One region of the Paenibacillus sp. FSL R7-0313 genome, then DNA from elsewhere that is predicted to be linked to it. Evidence: riboswitches for the same ligand, from Rfam matches in the RefSeq annotation. Region 1 holds a riboswitch; each other region holds the start of a gene.
What was found. Region 1 has a riboswitch for cyclic di-AMP ahead of NSQ38_RS05000 (ubiquitin-like domain-containing protein). Riboswitches for the same ligand answer to the same signal wherever they lie in the genome.
Positions count from the first base shown of each region.

Region 2: another riboswitch for cyclic di-AMP. It lies ahead of NSQ38_RS18155 (3D domain-containing protein); the one in region 1 lies ahead of NSQ38_RS05000 (ubiquitin-like domain-containing protein).
Region 3: another riboswitch for cyclic di-AMP. It lies ahead of NSQ38_RS25520 (C40 family peptidase); the one in region 1 lies ahead of NSQ38_RS05000 (ubiquitin-like domain-containing protein).
Region 4: another riboswitch for cyclic di-AMP. It lies ahead of NSQ38_RS28810 (hypothetical protein); the one in region 1 lies ahead of NSQ38_RS05000 (ubiquitin-like domain-containing protein).

Region 1 is NZ_CP150219.1:1,118,699-1,124,160, reverse strand. It holds gene NSQ38_RS05010 (HD domain-containing protein) at 1-1,013, shown strand, start outside; gene NSQ38_RS05005 (TatD family hydrolase) at 1,346-2,116, shown strand; cyclic di-AMP (ydaO/yuaA leader) riboswitch at 2,358-2,611, shown strand; gene NSQ38_RS05000 (ubiquitin-like domain-containing protein) at 2,885-4,069, shown strand; gene rnmV (ribonuclease M5) at 4,225-4,770, shown strand; gene rsmA (16S rRNA (adenine(1518)-N(6)/adenine(1519)-N(6))-dimethyltransferase RsmA) at 4,775-5,462, shown strand, end outside.
Region 2 is NZ_CP150219.1:4,122,971-4,128,432, reverse strand. It holds gene NSQ38_RS18170 (PspA/IM30 family protein) at 1-573, opposite strand, end outside; gene NSQ38_RS18165 (hypothetical protein) at 686-1,027, opposite strand; gene NSQ38_RS18160 (polysaccharide deacetylase family protein) at 1,182-1,973, shown strand; gene NSQ38_RS18155 (3D domain-containing protein) at 2,082-2,756, opposite strand; cyclic di-AMP (ydaO/yuaA leader) riboswitch at 2,759-2,955, opposite strand; gene NSQ38_RS18150 (amino acid ABC transporter ATP-binding protein) at 3,173-3,895, opposite strand; gene NSQ38_RS18145 (ABC transporter substrate-binding protein/permease) at 3,882-5,345, opposite strand.
Region 3 is NZ_CP150219.1:5,885,682-5,891,143, reverse strand. It holds gene NSQ38_RS25540 (hypothetical protein) at 1-95, shown strand, start outside; gene NSQ38_RS25535 (hypothetical protein) at 215-433, shown strand; gene NSQ38_RS25530 (carboxymuconolactone decarboxylase family protein) at 575-904, shown strand; gene NSQ38_RS25525 (hypothetical protein) at 974-1,675, opposite strand; gene NSQ38_RS25520 (C40 family peptidase) at 1,800-2,264, opposite strand; cyclic di-AMP (ydaO/yuaA leader) riboswitch at 2,270-2,401, opposite strand; gene pelA (pectate lyase) at 2,821-3,783, shown strand; tRNA gene NSQ38_RS25510 (tRNA-Leu) at 3,916-4,000, shown strand; gene NSQ38_RS25505 (carbohydrate-binding protein) at 4,145-5,462, opposite strand, start outside.
Region 4 is NZ_CP150219.1:6,563,732-6,569,193, reverse strand. It holds gene NSQ38_RS28835 (hypothetical protein) at 1-396, opposite strand, end outside; gene NSQ38_RS28830 (hypothetical protein) at 424-627, opposite strand; gene NSQ38_RS28825 (urease accessory UreF family protein) at 894-1,595, opposite strand; tRNA gene NSQ38_RS28820 (tRNA-Leu) at 2,021-2,103, shown strand; gene NSQ38_RS28815 (glutathione peroxidase) at 2,251-2,730, opposite strand; cyclic di-AMP (ydaO/yuaA leader) riboswitch at 3,102-3,277, shown strand; gene NSQ38_RS28810 (hypothetical protein) at 3,393-3,791, shown strand; gene NSQ38_RS28805 (HAD family hydrolase) at 3,985-4,668, shown strand; gene NSQ38_RS28800 (Nramp family divalent metal transporter) at 4,805-5,462, opposite strand, start outside.

The DNA.
Region 1 (5,462 bases):
AGATTGTAGCTCTGTGTGCAGCTCTACTTCATGATCTCGGACATGGGCCATTCTCTCACTCCATCGAGGAAGCTTTTGACATGAATCACGAAGATTGGACTTGCCGCATTATTACAGGTGATACCGAAGTAGGGGCGATCTTAAGACGGTATGCTCCTGATTTTCCTGAGAAAGTAGCGTCTGTCATTCAAAAAACGTATGAAAAGCCGATTGTGGTGAACTTGGTGACCAGTCCGCTTGATGCAGACCGAATGGATTATTTGCTCAGGGATGCCTATTTTACAGGTGTAAATTACGGCACGATTGACCTTGATCGTATCCTTCGGATGCTGCGTCCTTATCATGGGCGGATTGTAGTCAAGGAGTCAGGCATGCATGCTGTGGAGGATTATCTAATGTCTCGGTATCAGATGTATTGGCAGATTTACTTCCATCCGGTAACTCGTAGTTCTGAAATTATATTGCGGCAAATATTCAAGCGAGCGAAAACACTCATACAGCAAGGTTTTCAATTCCGCTTCATGATTGATCCACTCCCTCAATTATTTGATGGAGAATTATCCGTAGATGAATATTTGCAGTTGGATGAAGCATTAATTCAGACGGCATTTATGCAGTGGCGCAAGGAGGACGATACTGTTCTGAGTGAGTTATGCGAACGTTTTATGGATCGCAAGTTATATAAGTATGTAGAGCTTGAACAGGTCGACTTGACAATGATGGAAGAGATTCGGGAAGCTTTTGTACAGGCAGGCCTCGATCCCGAATATGATCTTGAAATTGATTTTCCTTCGGATAATCCGTATGATGTGTTTCGTCCGGATGAATCCACAGATAAGCAGATTCTTCTTCTGGATCGACAGGACAATTTACGTGAGTTGTCAGAAGTATCTGACATTGTCCGTTCCATCAGTGGGCTTCACCGAGGGAAACATCATTTGTATTACCCGCAAAACAAGGTGGATGCGATTATTCACGAATTACCGTCACATATACGCCCCTATTTCTTGTAATCATGTGGGTATAATCCGATGAAGAATTTTGATATCAAAACACTTTCTAAAAGAGCTATTTTTCATGATACAGTAATCTGCTTTAATGGGGAGTATATGTAGATCGACATAATTTTGTAAATGCAAGCAGGTAGAATGGGCACAATCAGCAATATATAGATCAGAATATCCGTTTATCTTCTATATATTGTAGTTGTGAAGAAACAAACGTAATGATGTAATACACAGATACCCAAAATGTTTTATGTATGAGTCATTGAATTATTGAATTTTACAAATTGAATTTTGATAAAGAAGATAGTCGTTATTTCGACATGAAGGGAGATACAAACATGATGCTGTTCGACACACATACACATCTGGATGCACCACAATTCGACGAGGACCGCGAGGACATGATTCAGCGTGCTGTGGATGCAGGAGTTGGTCGCATGATCAACATTGGCTTTAACCGGGAGACGATTCCAACCACAATGAAACTCGCTGAAACATATGACTTTATCTATGCAGCTGTAGGGTGGCATCCAGTAGATGCGATCACTATGCAGGAGGGTGATTTGGAGTGGATTGCATCTTTATGCAAGCATGAAAAAGTGGTTGCGATCGGTGAGATTGGATTGGATTATCACTGGGATACTTCACCGAAGGAAATACAGCATCGCGTATTACGACAACAAATTGCTTTGGCGCGTGAAGTGAACATGCCGATTGTCATCCATAATCGGGATGCACATGAGGATATCATAAGAATTTTGCGTGAAGAGAAGGCGGGTGAGGTTGGTGGTGTAATGCACTCGTTCTCGGGCAGCTGGGAAACAGCGAAAAGTTGTCTCGATATGGGCTTCCATCTCTCTTTCGGAGGACCGATCACATTCAAAAATGCAAAGCAGCCCAAAGAGGTGCTGGCGAAGGTTCCTATGGACCGGTTTTTCATTGAAACAGATGCTCCATATTTGACACCTCACCCTTATCGTGGGAAGCGAAATGAGACAGCGCATGTACGTCTGGTTGCAGAGGCAGCAGCGGAAATTAAAGGCATTTCGGTGGAGGAAATTGCTGCAATAACAACCAAAAATGCCATGGAACGATTTGGAATTCGTTAAAAAAACGAGCAAATGAGGTGAAAAAGGCAGGTAAGCGGAGGTAATTTGCCCTTTGCTCCAAATAAATCAAGAATATTACAATATTTTAACCAAATATTCAGAAAAACGTACTTGATCAACGCTTTACAACATGCATCAAAACAGGATATCATCTTTTCAGTGAATTGTTGTGCGGAAAATTGGACAGATGTTCGGGGGATGAACAAAGGGACACTTTCCGATGAAACAACATTACTTTCATGAATCAGTCTCGCTGAGTCTCCGTTAACGGAGAGCGGGGGAACCAATAGGGCTTAAACATCGGTGTATTTGGCCGATGCGCAACGTTCGCTGACCCAAAAGCAGCGAAGGGAACTGCGAAGCCGTATTTGATTTCTTCTTTGGGTCTCGGGGTGAATTCAAGGGCGTCCGCCATGAGCGGGTGACCTAAGATAGGGCGGCTCTCTTTCGCCCGAACCCGACAGCTAACCTCGCAAGCGGAAAAAGAGAGGCAACCTCGTGCATGAATTTCCGATATTCAGAATCATTCGGAAGCCACGAAAGAGTTCCTCTTACACTCTTTCTTTGGCTTTTTTGTTTTTGAATAAAAGAAATATTGTCATCATACGGTAGGTATTCAGGAGGATGACATCATGTTGCGAAGATTGATTCATGGTGCAGAACCGGATTATGTTGGTCCAATCTGTGTTCTGTAGAAAATTTGGTATAGTCACGTCAAAGACATCATGCATTACTTTAGACGGCGAGGCTATGAAGGAGGACGGAGAAGTGGGCACATTCCAACCAGAAGAGACCCATGAGTCACGATCATCCAGTAAGTCTTTCGCGTTGCGGTGGAAGCATGAGAACATGCGTCAAATGGCATTGATCGCGATTTTCTCAATTGCGCTTACAATCATGATCTTGTTAGTCGTTTACGGTCAGGCCGGGAAACAAATTTCACTGGTTATTGATGGCAAAGCTCAGGTGGTAGAGACTCGTACAGGAATGCTTCAGGAAATGCTGGAGGAGCAGTCGATCACAGTCAGCCCTCACGATAAGGTATCCATGTCCATGAATGGGGCGATTACAGATGGAGACCGAATCGTTATTGAGCGGGCCGTTCCAGTCAACATTACGGCAGACGGAGACACCAAGACTCTGTATACAACGGATTCATCGGTAGAAGATGCAATTCAAAAATCAGGTATTCAAGTTGAGAGTAATGATAAAGTGTATCCGGCGCTTGGAACTGCCATCAAAGCGGATATGAAGATCCGTGTAGTGCGCGTAACAAAGCGTACAGTGGAGGTAGAGCAGCCAATCGCTTACAAAGTCATTAAAACGGCTGACCCTAGCTTGTACAAAGGGGATAACCGTGTCGTTGTAAACGGCAAAGAAGGCACACTTGTACAGCATATCGAAAAGGTATTTCAGGATGGAGAATTGGTCTCCAAAAAAATGGTCGGCAAATCTGTCGCGAATAATCGTGTAGATAAAGTGATCGCTGTCGGCACCAAAGCAAAACCGGTCGTGAAAGAACCTGTGATTCAGACCGTATCGGCTCAAACTTCAACAACCAAAAAGGCTACAACAACGAACTCGAAGAAAACATCTGCCTCGGGCAGCAAAGTCATTACCGTATCCGGGACTTCTTTTAAATACTCAAAAGTACTTAAAAATGTATCCATGACTGCCTACTCTTCCGAAGAGCCTGGCATTGGAACTAAAACAGCTTCCGGTACTCGTGTAACGGAAGGGCGCACCATTGCGGTTGATCCCAAAGTCATTCCAATTGGCTGGTGGGTATATATCGAAGGTCTGGGATTCCGTCGTGCGGAAGATACAGGCGGTGCCATTAAAGGCAACAAAATTGATGTATATTATGACAGTGTGAAGCATGCCCTGAATTTTGGACGTAAGAAAGGCAAGACGGTCTACGTGATCGGTCCGGTGAAGCCGGAAGCGAACTAAAATCGTTTTACTTTGAAATGGGAATGCTATAAAATAGTTGCATGAATGATTCATGCGGAATATGCGGCGGAGGAGTCTGAATTCAGTCTCCCCCGCCGTTTGGCAGAGAAGAGGATATTCCTCTTCTTTTTGCGTTAGAAAGGAAGAAATGGAACATGATAAAAGAAGTCATTGTGGTGGAAGGCCGTGACGATACGGTAGCCATCCGTCGGGCCGTTGAAGCCGATACAATTGAAACAGGTGGCTCAGCAATCAACCAACGCATTCTGAAGCGGATTGCGCTTGCTCAGGAGAGACGGGGAGTCATTGTACTGACAGATCCGGATCATGCTGGCGAACGCATTCGTAAAATTATTGCGAACAAGGTGCCTGGCTGCAAACATGCCTTCATTCCGGAAGCCGATGCAACGCGCAAAGGGGACATTGGGGTGGAGAATGCCTCACCGGAGGCGATCCGTCATGCTCTGGCGCGCGTACATACTTCATACGAAGGTGCTCCGAGCCTGATTGATTGGGAGGACCTGATCGCGGCAGGACTTATCGTGCATCCGCAGGCTGCTGCACGTCGCATGGAGATGGGCAATCTGCTGGGCATCGGTTATTGTAACGGGAAGCAGTTCCACAAACGTCTCAGTGTATTTCAGATTACACGGGAAGAGTTCTCTACAGCATTAGCGCAAATTGAACGTGAAGGATTGTGAGCATATGAAGGACATGGAAGAGACGATAGAAATTGCAACGCCCAAGCGAACGAAAGAGATTATTCAAAGACACGGATTCTCATTCAAGAAAAGTCTGGGTCAGAACTTTCTGATCGATCAAAATATACTGAACAAAATTGTGAATGCAGCCGATTTGGACGAGTCCAAGGGCGCGTTAGAGATCGGGCCGGGTATTGGGGCCCTTACGGAGCGACTGGCTCGGGTAGCCGGTCCTGTCACAGCCGTAGAGATTGACCAGCGCTTGATCCCAATCCTGGGAGAAGTGATGCAGCCTTATTCGAATGTACGTGTTCATCATGGGGATGTGCTGAAGCTTGATCTGGCTGAATTATTTAATACGGATTTTGCATCCGTGGACAAAGTCAGTGTTGTGGCTAACCTGCCTTATTATGTAACGACGCCAATCATGATGAAACTGTTGGAAGAGAAGCTGCCGGTAGACAGTATTGTTGTCATGATCCAAAAAGAAGTGGCTGAACGCATGGCGGCTGCACCAGGATCAAAAGACTACGGCAGTCTGAGCATCGCAGTTCAGTACTACAGTATGCCGGAGCTTGTGTGCATTGTGCCTCCTACAGTCTTCATTCCGCAACCTAATGTGGAATCAGCTGTCATTAAGCTGAAAGTGCGTGAGCAACCGCCAGTGGAGATTCCGGATGAAGCACACTACT
Region 2 (5,462 bases), 3.0 Mb from region 1:
TTTGGAAGACATTTCGTTGCTTGCTTCTGCCTGTGCTTCCATCTGCATCATTTTCTCTTCCATACGCTTCATACCAGCACTTGCAGTATCAGAGCCAAACCCATTCAACGCTTTGTTGATTTCCGTTTGGGCTTTTGCTGCATTGTAGCGGGCTACCAGTGTTTCGCGTTTGTTCTTCATTTGAGTCAGTTGCTTACGCATCTCGTCGAGCTTGCCACGCAGGTTATCTGCAGAAGCCTTGTTTTGGTCATAGCTGGTTTTGTACTCAGCCATCTTTTCTTCAGCAGCCTTTTTCTCTTCCAGAGCACGTCGAGCCAAATCCAGATTCTGAGCACGTGCCGCCGTATGCGCCTGCTCTTCACGTTTCTTCACAAGTGCTTCCTGCTCTTCGAATAACTGCTTGAACTTCTTCTCAATGGCGATCTGTTGAGCTACTGCTTTCTCCGCATCTTCCAGATCCTCTTGCATGTCACGGATATATTGGTCCGTCATCTTGATTGGATCTTCCGCCTTGTCAATAATGGCGTTAACGTTAGACATTGTTAAATCACGCAATCGTTTGAAAATGGACATTATGTTATTCCTCCTAGTCGATATTACATCGTATATAAACATACATACGTAACAATCTACAACTCGTTTCAATTTTAGCAAATAAAATCAAAACATGCGATTGCTCTTTATGTTAGGAAGATCGTTTATCCTTGTTCAGATGATCCTCCATCAGCCTCTCTGCAGTCTGCACGATTTCGTCGATCTGCATCCGCGTGATGGAATCAAAATGGATACCCATGATCACCGTAACGGTTACTTTCAGCTGCAGGGCAGCCTTTCGGGCAAGCCGCTCACACAGCTCTTGTTCCTTATGCCCAGGAATATGTACCGTCGTCCCGCTTACGCGCTCATGATCCACGTAGAACGTGGCTACGGCGCCAATATGCGCCTTTCCTCCGGTAACGAGAAAAACCTTATCCTCTCCTGCTTCAATCACCTGTAAACGTATGGATTTCAAATCATATGTACTCATATCCTATCCACCTATCCTTTTCTATATGTTATATATGGAGGAATTATGGCTGTCATAAGCTAAATCCGCAATGAAACTTCTCACACTACGCATATTTTATGGAACCCCCGGGCATACCAAGGAGAACGTCATTTTGGAAAAGGAGGCTGTTATTATGCGCGTACGCCTCATTATGCTGATGGTTATCGTTATTTTTCTCGGGGGATATCATGCTCCAGTTTCATCGCGGGATGTTTCAAGCCCGTCAATTGAATCAGTATCAGGTTCGGATTCTGCTGAAGAAGAACAACTGACATTGGGACAGTTACGTCAAAAATATGCCGATACGTTCAAAACCAATGGTCCTTCAACAAAGAAGGTTGCACTGACTTTTGATGATGTACCTGATCCACGGTTTACTCCACAAGTGCTGGATGTATTGAAGAAATACAATGTCAGAGCTACATTCTTCATCGTGGGTAGTCGTGCTGAGAAACATCCCGATCTGGTTAAACGCATCGTTAAGGAAGGGCATTTGGTTGGTAATCACAGCTACAATCATCCTGAATTCAGTAAGCTGTCGATGAATGCCTTTCGCAAACAAATTTTACATACCGGGGATATTATTCGACATTTAGCGGGATATACGCCCAAGATGATTCGGCCGCCTTATGGAGACATTAATGAAGAACAGCTGCAATGGGCAGCTAGACAACACTATAGCATTGTGAACTGGAACGTTGACTCACTGGACTGGAAAGGCCTCTCCAAGGAAGAGGTGAAGGATAACATCCTATCTGCCGTGAAACCTGGCTCCATCGTTCTACAACATGCAGGAGGCGGTGTGGGATCTAACCTGAACGGTACGATTGAGGCATTGCCTGAAATCATTGAAGAACTGCGTAACCGGGGATATGAACTGGTCACCTTGGACGAGATGTTGGGATTGCCAAAGGCCAAAGATTAGGATGACCGTGATAACAAATAAATGCGAATATTAAAAGGGTGCTGTTCAATCGCAGATTAGCGACTGGCAGACACCCTGTTTGAATTCATTTTAAATGTTATGATCTCTCTACTTCAGAATGTACAGCTCGATATCCTGAAAACCAAATGTGCTTACAGACTGTTTGCTACCCGGGATAAAGATATCAATCCGGTGACCCTTGATTGCACCGCCCACATCACGAGCTGTAGCTACAAAAGCCTGTTTTGGCAATCCCGGATGGCTGTGACCGGTTACCAGTACTTTGGTTCCAAGTGGAATCACACTTGGATCAACTGCGATCGTACCCAGTTCAAGATCATTGCCGAAGTAATCCACAGCACCCCATCCTCCATTTTCAGACGGATCTGCAGAGTATGCCGTTGCTTTTACGTTCACAGCTTTGCTGTAATCGAATGTTTTACCCCAAGCCTGAACAACTTTGTTATCTGTGTTAACGTCCAAGCTTGCTGTAGTAACAGTCTTCGCTTGGGTCTTGCTCTCCGTTGCCGCAGCTGCTGCTACATTGTTTGCCTTACCGGGAATCGTAATTTTCAAACCACCATAAATGTTGTAAGGCGAAATGTCGTTGTTTGCTTTAACCAACGTGTTGATTGCTACTCCATATTGTTTTGATAAGGTGTAGAAGGTATCCCCTTCTTTGGCCACATGAACTGAATCGGCGTGAGCCGGAACGGCTTGAATGAGCATTGCTGTTGTCAATAATGCTACTGCTGTTTTGGCTATACGTTTCTTGTTAATCATGGTCTTCCTCCCTCATTGTGCCTGCGAAGTTAGTTGTCGGATTCGGATGAGGAGCCCACCCTATAGGTTCTTCATTACATTTGAAACGTTATGTACCCCTAATTCACCCCAAGCAGTGTGCTGTAGATCTTCCCCCTGCACAATCTGCATCGTTACATCCCCCGCACTCCCTGTCCGGAAGTTTCGGCAGAGTTCAATATATCACAATTTTGTAACCTGAACTTGTAGTAATTCTTACCAAATGGTTTTAACATGTAAGCATATGTAAGAATACAGGATACTTTAGAAATGTTGGACGACCCGATTCCTTTACATTTGGTAACAGAAAAGTTACTTTTTCAAATCTATAAGTGATTAATGCGCACAAAAAAATAGCGTTACCGACTCGAAGTCAGTAACGCTATTTGACACTTCATTTAGAGTACTTTGGCAAGAAAATCACGTGTACGTGAATTTTTTGGAGCTCCAAATACCTCATCGGGTGTTCCCTCTTCCACAATAACCCCGCCATCCATGAACAGGATTCGGTCTCCCACTTCACGTGCAAAACCCATCTCATGTGTTACGATGACCATCGTCATCCCGCCTTCTGCAAGACGTTTCATGACATCCAGCACTTCGCCGACCATCTCGGGGTCCAGTGCAGAAGTAGGCTCGTCAAACAGCATCACATGCGGCTGCATGGCCAATGCTCTAGCAATGGCGATCCGCTGCTTCTGTCCACCGGACAGCTGATTCGGGAATGTATCTTTTTTATCGTACAAGCCCACGGTGTTAAGCAGATCAGCGGCAATTTTCTCCGCTTCCTGAGTGGATTGTTTCTTCACTTTAATCGGAGCAATCGTGATGTTTTGCTGTACCGTTTTGTGTGGGAACAGATTGAAATGCTGGAACACCATGCCCATTTTCTCACGAGTTGCATTAATGTTGTGCTTGGGGTCCGTAATTGACACACCTTCAAAATCAATCTCTCCTGAGGTAGGCTGTTCCAGCAGATTCAGACAACGCAAGAAAGTACTTTTACCTGAACCGGAAGGACCGATGACCACGACAACCTCACCTTTGCCAATCGTCACGTTTATGCCCTTAAGCACATCGTTATTTCCATAAGATTTGTGTAATTGTCTAACGTCTATCACTTGCACTCAACTTCCTTTCCAGTCGTCCCAGCAGCTTGGACAAAATGAACGTCATTACAAAGTAGATGGCTGCTGCAATCAAAAATGGACTCAAGCCTTGATACGTAATGTTTTTGACTACACTTGCCTGATACATAATATCCACCATACCGATAACTGAGATAATGGAGGATTCTTTGATGATAGTTATAAATTCATTACCGATCGCTGGTAATACAGCTTTGAAGGCTTGTGGCAATATAATGTAACGCATTGCTGCACCTCTGCCCATTCCGAGGGAACGCGCTGCCTCCAACTGACCACGATCCACACCTTGGATACCTGCACGGAAAATCTCCGCCAGATAGGCACCACTATTGATTGAAAGTGTAATGATACCTGCCTGAAGTGCAGTAAAGTTAATGCCAAAGCTCAGAGAAAAACCATAGTAAATAATCATTAATTGTACCAGCATCGGTGTGCCACGAATCACTTCAACGTAAGCTGTACCAATCCAGCGCAAGATTGCGGCGTCATGCAAACGGAACAAACAGATGATCAATCCAATAATTACCCCGAAGATAACCCCAAGTGCAGACAACAGAAGTGTGTATCCTACACCTGTAGCATAGAAACTTTTGTACTCCCAGAATACTTGGAAAATATTTTGTGATTTGTTCGCTTTATCCGCCATCAAGAGGCTGGCGTCCGTCACCATCTGATTGATTTTATCTTCACTTTTCAGTCGCTCCAGTGTTCCATTTACTGCAGCTAGCAGCTCGGTATTACCTTTACGAATCCCGATTGCCGCTTCTGCTTGCTCTTCGTCCGGAACAGCAGCAGCAAGTCCAATGATATCGTCCAGATAACCTGCAGCAACGGTATCTTCAACGATTGCCGCGTCAATGCGTTTTGTTTGCAGTTGAAGCACAATATCCGAGATTTTATCCAGCGCAGTAAGCTTCGCTCCTGGAATACTCTGTCCGATCGTTTCCTGAATGGAGCCTTTCTGAACGCCAATCTTCGCATTTTCAAGTTCTGCCATGGTTGGATATTTGTCTTTATCCACATTGCGAACCATAATCACTTGTTTTGATTTATAATAGGTGTCGGAAAAATCGATACTTTTCTTCCGCTCATCCGTCGGCGTCATACCTGAAATCACCAGATCAACACGCCCGCTCTGCAATGAAGGCAGAAGACCGTCGAAGCCCATATCCTCAATCACAAGCTCAGCGCCAAGATCTTTGGCAATCTCTTTGGCGATCTCAATATCGAAGCCGACGATTTCATCTTTGCCATTAATCACTTTATGGAATTCGTATGGTGCAAAATCGGCACTTGTACCGAGCACCAGTTTTTTACTGCTTGAATTATCTGTAGTTCCACTTGCAAGTGCCACAGGAACGGCAGTCGTCAGTAGAACAACAAAGGTCAACAGCATCATGGTGTAACGACTTATTAATTTCAACCTTGTTCTCTCCCCTTACAATACTTTGTATGCTTCTCTCATGTTGATGACTGAGTCATTATAAAGTACAATGCATGATTATGCAATGCATTTTGACATTACAAATCTTGACTTGTT
Region 3 (5,462 bases), 2.1 Mb from region 1:
ATCAAGTGGAGTACCTTGAAGAACGTGTGATGTCCGCCAAAGTGCTTGATTTTTGGTTCGAGAAGAACGACAGCAAAGAGCACGCGCAGCGGTAACTTTCAGTCGGGACATAATTTCGAATGACATGACAGTCCAATACAGTCACGTGAGACCTAAATGACATTTCATTTAGGTCTCTTTTTGTAAATAAATTTGGAATATAGGAGCCATGAAGATGATCAGTGATACAGAACTGGACGCCCTGCGTCTGTCAGGTGAGAAAGTAAGAGTAGTACGGGACGAGCTGGAATCTAACGATGTAACCGGGATTGTTGTTGCCTGGGATGGCGAGCAGGTACTTATCCGTCGTCAGAATCGACGTGTCGTCAAGCTGGATCGCGGTTACCGATATCAGCTGTTCAGCGAGCCGCGCCAGAGTCCACTTAGTGAGTAACAGTTTATAATTATGGCAGAGCCATGAGCGTTAAATGTTTGGAATTACCATGATTTGTTGGCATAATTGACTCACTCGGGAGAGAAGATAGGTACAGTGAGGAAGATCTGTAACTATAGCCGAGAGGGTGTGCTACAAGCGATGACATTGATGAATGATAAAGTTCATGCCTACAAGGATCAGATTGGAGCATTAAGCGATGTACTGCCAGGTGTGGTGAAGTCATATCATGAGTTTACGGGAGAATGTTTCCAACCTGGCGTGATTGATGCCAAGACAAAACAGCTCATTGCGCTCGGCATTGGATTGTTTGCCAACAATGAGGTATGTACTTTCTACCATGTAGAAGAAGCCCGTGCCAAGGGCGCTACAGATCAGGAGATCATGGAGACCGTAGCCGTGGCCGGAGCTGTAGGAGGCGGACATGCTCTGTCTCAGGGCGCGATGCGAGTGCAGAAGGCGCTACATTAATATAAAAAAACATTGTGAAAAAGTAACAGGGTTATACTTCCCTTCAATATGGGAGTATAACCCTGTTTTTTAAAGATCGTTTTTACTTTCTTTACTGTTTGCTTTTTTATTATACTTGTCCACATCAGCAAATTTCTCCATAACGGAGTAGTTTGCTGTATAGTTTATTGTGGAGTACCGTTCAGGAAGAAATTCAATCTTAGAGCGATCAGTATCCCAGAGATATATAATGGAATTATCGAAGGTCTTGCTTCCAGGCTGACCATATTTATTCGTTAGCTCTTCCAGAATTTCATCAGAATCCTGACTATTTAACATGCCAAAATAATATGTGGCCTCGTGGAGCAAGAAGTCATCTAATGGATATTCATCTGCTGCATTTTCCATTTCTTCAAGGCGCTGGTCCATTATTTTGTATATCTCTTCTTTCCTTGTTTCTGTTGTATTGGGGTTATTTAATTCCTCTGATAATTCCTTTCCTTCTTCCATCATTTCCAGAATGCTATCATTGTCTAATAAATCAGTGAAAACGTATTTAGCATCTGCTTTCTTACCCAGAACTACAAGATTAGAATATTCGATACTTTTCTCATGTTCATTATGTACGTCCTCTTCATAACCTGAGTTACCGTTCTTTTCTTCAGTTGAAATGACTTTGTCGATCTTGGTACCCCATGAAACATCTCTAAAATCTTTTTCGTTCTCGCTACTGCATCCTAAACTACCTATTACTAAAATAGCAAAACTTAAAACAAACATTAACTTTTTCAATTGTTCTCCTCATCTCCTTTTATTTCCTAAAACATTTTACATTGTTTAAGAAAGCAGTTGAAGACAAAAAATGGTTAAACAAAAAAGGCATCCGGTTAATAACCGATGCCTTTTTGTATGTGAATTACATTTTACCCAACATTTTATCATACATAAACTGTCCAGTTACCCGACGTGCTGTTACATAGCGGTCATTGAAGTATGGATTCGATAACTTTGTGATGCTTACACCTTTACTGCTGGAGGCATGAGCGAATTGTCCGCCGCCGATATATACACCTGTATGTGAAATGCCTTTGCCTGTTGTATTAAAGAACACCAGATCACCTGTCCGAACATTACTTTTGGCTACCGGAGTACCTGCTTTGGCTTGCTGCTGAGAAGTACGTGGCAATTCAATGCTGTATTTGTTGAAAAGATATCTCATAAAACCAGAACAGTCAAAGCCGGCTACAGTCGTGCCACCCCATTTGTAAGGAATACCTGTCATGTTGTTCACTACGGAGTTGATACTGCTTGCCTCTGTGCTTGTTGCCCCGGATGTAAATAATACAGCTGCTCCAAAAATGGAGATAATCAGTTTTTTCAAAATCAATGTTCTCCCTTCGATGCCTACGGAGTTAGCTAAGGGTTCGGTAGAAGGTTCCCTATATTTCCTATGTATAAGAATAATTCACCCAAATTGGTTCCCCCGTTTTCAAACATGAAACTCGGCAATGAATAATTAAGTTTTTGTAACTATTTGAAACTATATTGCATAAATGCGTAATTGTCAAACCCATTTAAAACCCTTCGTAATACCTCAATGTTAGCGGAATTAAGGTTTTTATATGAAAGAAGGGATTAAGTTTGGGTATCATTCATGACAAAAACGTCATTATTGATTCGTTTAAGACGAATTTGGATAAATAAATAGGTTTGTCATGAGTTAAAAGAACTATCCCGTTATGTAGAATTAGAGAGATTATATTCATTAAGTTGCATATATTGACAAAAATCGATTTTTTGCATATTATCTGATTATCCAATCCACATATTGGATTAAAATTGATTTTATTATGCGATAAATACAAATAAAGGAGGTTTGGGGACGCTTATCATAGGTAAAGTAGAAGTGGCAGATTTATAAAAACGAACATAGGAGAGTGTTACATTTGAAAGCGAAGAAAATAATTACTTTTGTCCTGGCATGTACGATGGTGTTCTCAGCAGTTGGAATGGCAGTTCTCCCTGTAGGGACGGTATCTGCTGCGGATGCATCGGGTACTACAGCGAGTATTTCAGATGTTTTGAAGAACCAGCTGCCGGATGGAGGTTGGAGAAAAGATTATAAACAGACAAGTGGAGAGTGGGCGAAGTCCACGATAGACAACAAGGCTACATACTCAGAAATTAGAAGATTGGCGAAGGAATTTAAAAAGACGAATGATCCGCGATACTCCACAGCTGCAATCAAAGGAATTAACTTTTTGATCAACATGCAGTATTCAAACGGCGGATGGCCACAAGTTTACCAAAGCTCTGGATATCACAAGCATATCACTTACAATGATGATGCCATGATTAATGTAATGATCATGTTGGATGAAGTAGCGGCACGCAAAGGTGATTTCTCATTTATCGACAGCACACTTGCTAATCGCAGTAAAAATTCAGTTGCCAAAGGTGTGGAGGCGATTCTGAATACACAAGTCGTTTCAGGTGGTAAGCTGACAGCATGGGGACAACAACATGATTCCAGTTCCCTTAAACCAGCGAGCGCAAGAATCTACGAAGTGCCATCGCTGACAGCTGGAGAGAGTGTAACGATTGTTAAATTTCTGAAAACCAGACCTGCTAACGCTAAAATTACCGCATCCATTAAAGGAGCGGAGGCTTGGTTTAACAAGGTGAAAATTACGGGTTACAAGTATGAAAGAGCTAATGGAGATAGTAAAATTATCGCTGATTCCAAAGCTGCACCGATTTGGGCACGCTTCTATGAGATCGGAACAGATAAACCAATCTTTATTGGTCGTGACGGGGTAGTTAAATACAAATTAAGTGATATTGATAAAGAAAGAAGAGGCGGTTATGCATGGTATGGCAACTGGCCTTCCAAGCTTTAATTTGTAGTTAAAGGTAAAGCCCGAATCGACGTCTGGTTCGGGTTTTATTGTTATTATTTTCAGTGTTGACATGATAGATTCCGCATGATATATTATTTATTGTCGCCGATATTGATGGTGGAGATACAATATGCGGTCGTGGCGGAATTGGCAGACGCGCACGGTTCAGGTCCGTGTGGGCTAACCCCCCGTGGAGGTTCGAGTCCTCTCGACCGCATCTAAAAAAAAGACTCCTTAAGCTAACGCTTAAGGAGTCTTTTTTGCATTTTTTGATATAACACTAACTTTAGACTTGAGTATCCAAGAGGTTAGTGCTTAGCTGCATGTACAGCAAATGTCTTCCATCAGCCCTAAGGAACGTTTATTGCGCTGCGGTAACATTAATGCTGTCAATATTCGGTCCTTCCGATCCGGTGGTAACCACTTTCAATGTATTGGTCCCCGTGTTCATGGGGACCTGTATTGTTTTTTCAACCCAAGTGGACCAGCTTCCCGTAGCCGGAAAGGGCTCGTTGCTGATAACTTTGGTTCCGTTAACAAAAATGTCGAGGTTCCGTGTTCCACTTTCCAGCGCATAACGAAACTTTACGTTTTTGGTACCTGTTGTAGCATTATTAATGCCGTTCCATTGAATGGCTGAACCAGTCATCGCATTGAAGTTAACATACCCGGAGCCAGTGTAACCGGGGTAGATTGTTTCAATGGCAGCTTCCGTAAGTGATGTTCCGGTCTCAGCTTCATACGTAGTGCCACTGCCTGTATTCCCGCCGCTATTTCCGCCAGTAATGTTGGCAACAAATGTTGTTACGCTCTGAGGCGGGAGCTGTGCCGTGAAGGCTCCATTGGATACGGTAAGCGGGGTTCCGCTTGCCAGGTTCCGACTGCTGTCCGTAATCCATGAGGACACAGTGGAGGCATTACCATTCTGCAGAACGAATTTTTGGCTTGTGGCTGAAGTTCCACGGTTAATCGCCACGACGACGACTTTGTTATCACCTTTGTAGGCTGAGACAAAGGTGTTCGTATCCGGATTTTTCGTTGCGTCGACTCGCAGGTAGCCTGGACGCACGAATTTGGAGAAATGAGCCATATTATATCCGCGTTTGCTTATGGTACCGTCCTCTTTCATCGGACCATACTGTCTGCGGATGTACCACCACACATAGGCCTGGAAATCACCTTCTACCATGGCATTGTGCATGTGATAGGAAACGTCCAGTGCTTCAGGCCAGCGGTCTGCTGAGTTGTTGTCACTATTCGGAACGTACACCTCAGTCATCCACAGTTCTTTACCGGCTCCTTTTTGCTTAAAGAGAGGGTAGGCAAAGTTCGAAATTTGGGTTCCGTACGTATGTGCTCCCAGAATGTCCATGTTGGCAAGTGCCTGCGGATCATTCAGGATTGGGTCGGATATGTTCTTTAAGTACTGGAACGATTCAGGCGCCATGACTTTGGTACCTTGAATGGACCCGGCATTTTCTTTCATGAATCGAAGGATCTCTTGTGGAGTCCACCAGGTCCAGTCATGAGCATAATCCGGTTCATTTTGCACAGAAATGGCATACAGATCTACGCCGTTATTTTTCATGTAGGTTACAAAGTCGTTCAGATGTTGCGCATATGCGGCATATTTGTCGTATTTCAAACGTTTGGCATTGGTGTCCCCATTGCGGTTGAAT
Region 4 (5,462 bases), 1.5 Mb from region 1:
AATATCCATGTGTGCAATCAAAGCGAGATCGGTATCCTGAATTGAATTTGCATAAGATAGAGGGGTGAGTTCTACACGAAACCACCTCTTTTCATTGTATACAGTATACACGCAGATGTCATATGTATGATTTCGATTAAAGGGTATTCCGCGTTCTTTCAAATTCTGTGCGACAAGTGCCATGTTAGCGTTCTTGCCTCGTTTTGCCCAGGCTTCCGTCAGATGCAGGTAATGTCTATGATTACTGTGTGTATCCGGGGATGGTGAGCATTGACCGAGTCCTTGTTGCCAGGCACGGTTACAACTTTGGATAATCCAATTGTGATCAATGATGATGAGTTGGTGACGTATGGACTGGAACGACAGCCTCTCCAGATCGGATGTAACATGTCTCATGGATAGGACCCTCCTTTGGCAGAAATCTTATCTCAGTTCATCTGGAATATCCAAAATATCAGCGACCAGGTGCCTGAATCGGGTTGCTTTGCGTGTGCCGTGAATGAGATTGGATAAACGATAGGGTGGGATGCCATGCTGTTCACAAAAGGTCTTCTGGTCCACTTGAAGTTCGGTTAGCCGTCGTTTGATGGCCCATCCGAACGGAGTAACTGGTTTTTTCTTGTTCAAAAGGGTTCACCCCTGATTAGAATGTAGTATTCAGCCGCCCTTTCTTCATGTAAAATATATAGAAATGCGAGCTGTATGTTTCATTATATACGTAAATTCGTCATCTAACAATTAAAAAAGACGGAAAAAAGTGTATTTTGTGATGATAAATGGCGTAAATACGTAAATAAAACAAATAAAATGACAAAAAACACGTCGGCAAGGAGGTTGCCGCGTGTTTTTTAGTTTGTCTGAATAAAGGGGAGCAGGTATGAGGAGGAAGAGGATTAGGCCCTGTAGGCATGAAGTCCAGCTCCAAGCATATGGAAACTGGGAAAAAATGATTTCATGGACATCGAGGTTGGCTGTGCCAGTCCATCCGCAGCCGAGGCGCTGACGGTCTTCCATTCATTCTCCAGATCTGTGGCCAGGCGGACCATCAGATCCTTGGTTGTATCGTTGTTCAGGGGAATGACTTTGGAGGCTTCGGTTATGCAGGCATTCATGGCTGAATGCAGGTAACCAAGGACCGCCTCCTCGACCGGGATGTCGAGGTGGTGGTTAATCCAGGCGTGAACAGTGGAGAGGCAGCCAACCGAATCGTATTTGGCAAAGATCTGTTCGAGCTGGCTGAATTCAATCCAGGGGTGCAGAGCGCGTGCAAGTCTGATCAATCGTTTACCCATGGCGGCAGCTTGTTCTCTGAGATCTCCAGGGGTTCGCTGAACATGAACGAGCTTGTCGATTAGAGCTATCCGCCATGTATCCTTGTGATCTGCTGCGGTATAGATGCCTTTGATGGCCATGCCTTCTAGACGAACGATGCTCGGATGCAACTGACAACGCATGAATGATTCGAGATCTTCAGCATTACGAATGGTACCCTCCCTGATATGGATATCCATGCCGAAGGAATGGGTGAACCCTCCAACCTGAATAGAGGAATCAAGCAGTTTGACATAATCGAGCAGCTTATTCCCACGGTTCACAATCATTCGCCTCCTGCGTTCGTTAAATGTCACTTAAAGTGACATTTATATTCCTTTTTGTTTGCTTTATGTTTAAAAATCCGAATTATATGATAGTTATCATCCCATAAATGTCCGCTTTTTGTCAATAGTATCCGTGAAATTTAATGGATTAAATCTAGGATTCAATATTTGTGTTATTTTATATAACATATAAGGTTAAATATCTGCGAAGTGCAGGGAGGACTAGATATAAATGAATCAATAAGATCAGCTCAATCCGGAAAGGAGGGGATCAAATCTAATGTATGCAGTTCATGGGTAAAGATGACGAGAATATGCGTTTTTTGTGGAAAATACCTAGCTGTAAAAGAAGTATTAAAAAATACTTTACTTTTAGTTCTGAACCCGGTATAATCAATTCTGTTGCCGATTATTTACGACATGCGGTCGTGGTGGAATGGCAGACACGCTATCTTGAGGGGGTAGTGGGCGTATGCCCGTGGAGGTTCGAGTCCTCTCGACCGCATCATATGAACGATTAAGAAGAAGCTTTCCATTAATGGAAAGCTTCTTTTTTTTGTTTTTTTAACAGTCTGACATCAAAGTTGAGAAAAAAGGCCATCCATTACCGGGGCAATGCTGCTCTACCTTCCGGCTACGGGTGGCCAATGTATTATTTTTGCAGCAAGTTCTTGATATCTTCTTCAATCTTGTCCGGTGTTGTTTTGGGAGCATACCGTTTAATGACCTGTCCGTTCTGATCCACAAGGAATTTGGTGAAATTCCATTTGATTGCTTTGGAGCCGAGCAGGCCAGGAGCTTCTGTGCTAAGGTGCTGGAAGAGAGGGTGAGCGCTTGAGCCGTTCACATCAATTTTCTCAAACATAGGGAAGCTTACGCCATAATTCATCTGACAGAACTCGGCAATATCATCGGAAGAACCTTTTTCCTGTGCAAACTGGTTACTTGGAAAACCAAGGACTTCAAATGGCGCATCCTGGAACTTGTCTTGCAATTCTTGCAGACCTTTGAATTGAGGGGTAAGTCCGCATGAGCTTGCCGTATTCACAATCAGGAGCACTTTGTCACGGTAGTCGGACATTTCAACTTCTTGACCGCGAAGGGTATTCACTTTGTAATCGTAGACTGTCATCTAAATCGCCTCCATTTATTTACTCTTATATCTTCTATTATATTGGTTGCAATTAAATATTGCAAAACTAATATGGTGTTAAAAGCACCAAAACAGGCAAGTTGTGCAGAATACGTGAATGAATTGCGAAGTGATTTTCGTCAGAGTGAGAATTAGATAGATTTAAAGAGATGGATAGAGTATGACCTTGTTGTAAGCGCTATTATATGTGAGTATTGCCGAAAATCTGTCGATTCGGTGATCTGTGCGGACTTTACACCGACATGGCGCGGGTGTATGATTCATAACGTAATTTCAATTTAAACTAAATTGTACCTGAAAAACGAAACAAACGATAATATCGCTCGATCTTATTTTAAGATATACGAACGATGTTTTAATCGCTGAGTTTCCATTCATTGATGAGTGGGAAACGGGGGAACCAACAGAATGCGCTGTCCAGGACAGTAGGCATTCATGGGGTGAATTTTCCGGTGACAGCCGGAAATAGGGCGACTCTCGCGCCCGAATCCGTCAGCTAACCTCGTAAGCGTTAAAGGGAGAGGCAACAAGCCGTACGCTGGTTCATGGCGTTTTCGCCATGGGTTCTTTAAGAAGCGTTCGGGAGGCCTTGGTCCCCCACGCTTCTTTTTTGTTGTCTTTTCACGCCAAGGGAGGAACGAATGATGGATACTGAGATGATCTTAGTGACTGCTCCAAATGAAGCAGGACGCAAATTTATCAAATTGCTGATGTACAAAAAAATGCCGTTTGCCGTTCTAACCAACAGTGCAGGGGAAGAGCGCAGACTCCGTAGAATCGGAGTAGAACATGTCATTCGCATGAATACGGCTGCAGCTCAAAAATGGTTTTTGCCGCAGGGCAGCGTAGGCAACGTGTTTATTTTCGAGAACAGCCTGAATCTGACCTGTCGTTATTTACAGATCTGCCGTTCATGGACATCGAAATCCCTGTGCGTCATTACAGAGCAGAGTCATCCTAAGGGCATCTATCGGGGCATGGGCGCAGACCGGATTGTATATTCGCTCAATGGGGAAGTTGGCTTTCTCCTCAATGGGTAATGCCATAGCTTGTGATTGCTCAGGTGTAAGGTGCCTGTTATAATTGAATGTATCGATAAACGGAAATTTGAGGAGACTCATGCATGATGGTGAGTCTTCTTTTTTATGGTTTTAAAGGTAGTTCAAGACTTTTTGAACACGAACTTTTAGATTTGGATCAGGAATCACCTGTGGCTTACAAGGAGGAATTGGCGTGCCGGATGTAGGTGGATTGAAATGGTTGTTTTTTGATGTTGGAGATACGCTGGTGGATGAATGGGAGCCGGTTGATGATATTATTGGACAGTTCGTCCGTGAAGCCTGTGCTTTGGGATATCCGGTAAAGATTGAGGCGGTACGCGAACTGTTCGCGAACTGTTACCGAAAATATGAGCAATGGCCTATGAGAGTGGCGATTCGCACATTCGTTGAAGACGAGGGACACCAGAAACAGATTCAGGACAAGCTGAAATTTCAAAAAGATCTTGAACGTCCTTTTCCTTCAGCGGATTCCGTTCTTCAGCAGTTGTCACGGTATTATCGTATTGGCATTATTGCCAATCAGAGTCCTGGAACGGAAGAAAGACTGGAGAGCTACGGCTTGCGGAAGTATGTTGATGTTCTGGCGTGTTCGGCTGAAGAAGGAGTGTCCAAGCCAGACCCTGAGTTATACGCTGTGGCCTTGAAGCAGGCCGGTTGTGAACCGGAGGAAGCCGTCATGATCGGCGATCGGATCGATAACGACATTATACCTGCTCGGAAGCTGGGCATGCGTACAATTCGGATTATGCAGGGTTACGGAAGATTCCAGCCAGACCGATCGGATGACGAACGTGCGGATTGGACTGTTAATTCATTGGATGAACTCCTGCCATTACTGGTGCCCAATCAGGATTAGATAATTGTTTATTAGAGTTTAGCGTTTTACTATAAAAGGAAACACGTTGCTGTACTGCAACAATAAAGGCTGATCAACTTGGTATTGCATACCAGAGTTGATCAGCCTTTATTGTATTTGGTCGATAAGAACGAGATTAGAATAACCGAATCGTCTGAATGATCAGATATACATTCAGCACAACGATAATCGCGGCAATGACCCATGAGATGATTTTGAGCCACAATTTGTTGGCGAATGCACCCATGCTTTTTTTATCACTCGTGAACATCACCAGGGGAATTACAGCAAAGGGTAATTGAAGAGACAGCACGACCTGGCTCAAAATGAGCAGTTCTTCTGTGCCATGTTCTCCTGCAATGGCTGTGACAATTACAGCCGGGATGATGGCGATCAGACGTGTGACCAGTCTGCGCAGCCAAGCCGGAATTCGAATGTTCAGGAAACCTTCCATAACGATCTGCCCAGCGAGTGTACCTGTAAGGGTGGAGTTCTGACCTGATGCTAACAGCGCCACACCGAACAGAATACTTGCAACCGTAGTACCCAATAGAGGTGTCAGCAGATGGTACGCATCTGCGATCTCGGCAACCTGTGTCATACCAGCACTGTGGAATACAGCAGCAGATACAATCAGGATGGCTGCATTAATGAACAGGGCCAGTGTCAGCGCGATCGTAGAATCCATGGTCGAGTACCGAATGGCTTCTTTTTTGCCCTGTGGTGTCTGTTCGATCTGACGGGTTTGCACAATGGAAGAATGCAGATACAGATTATGCGGCATCACGGTTGCT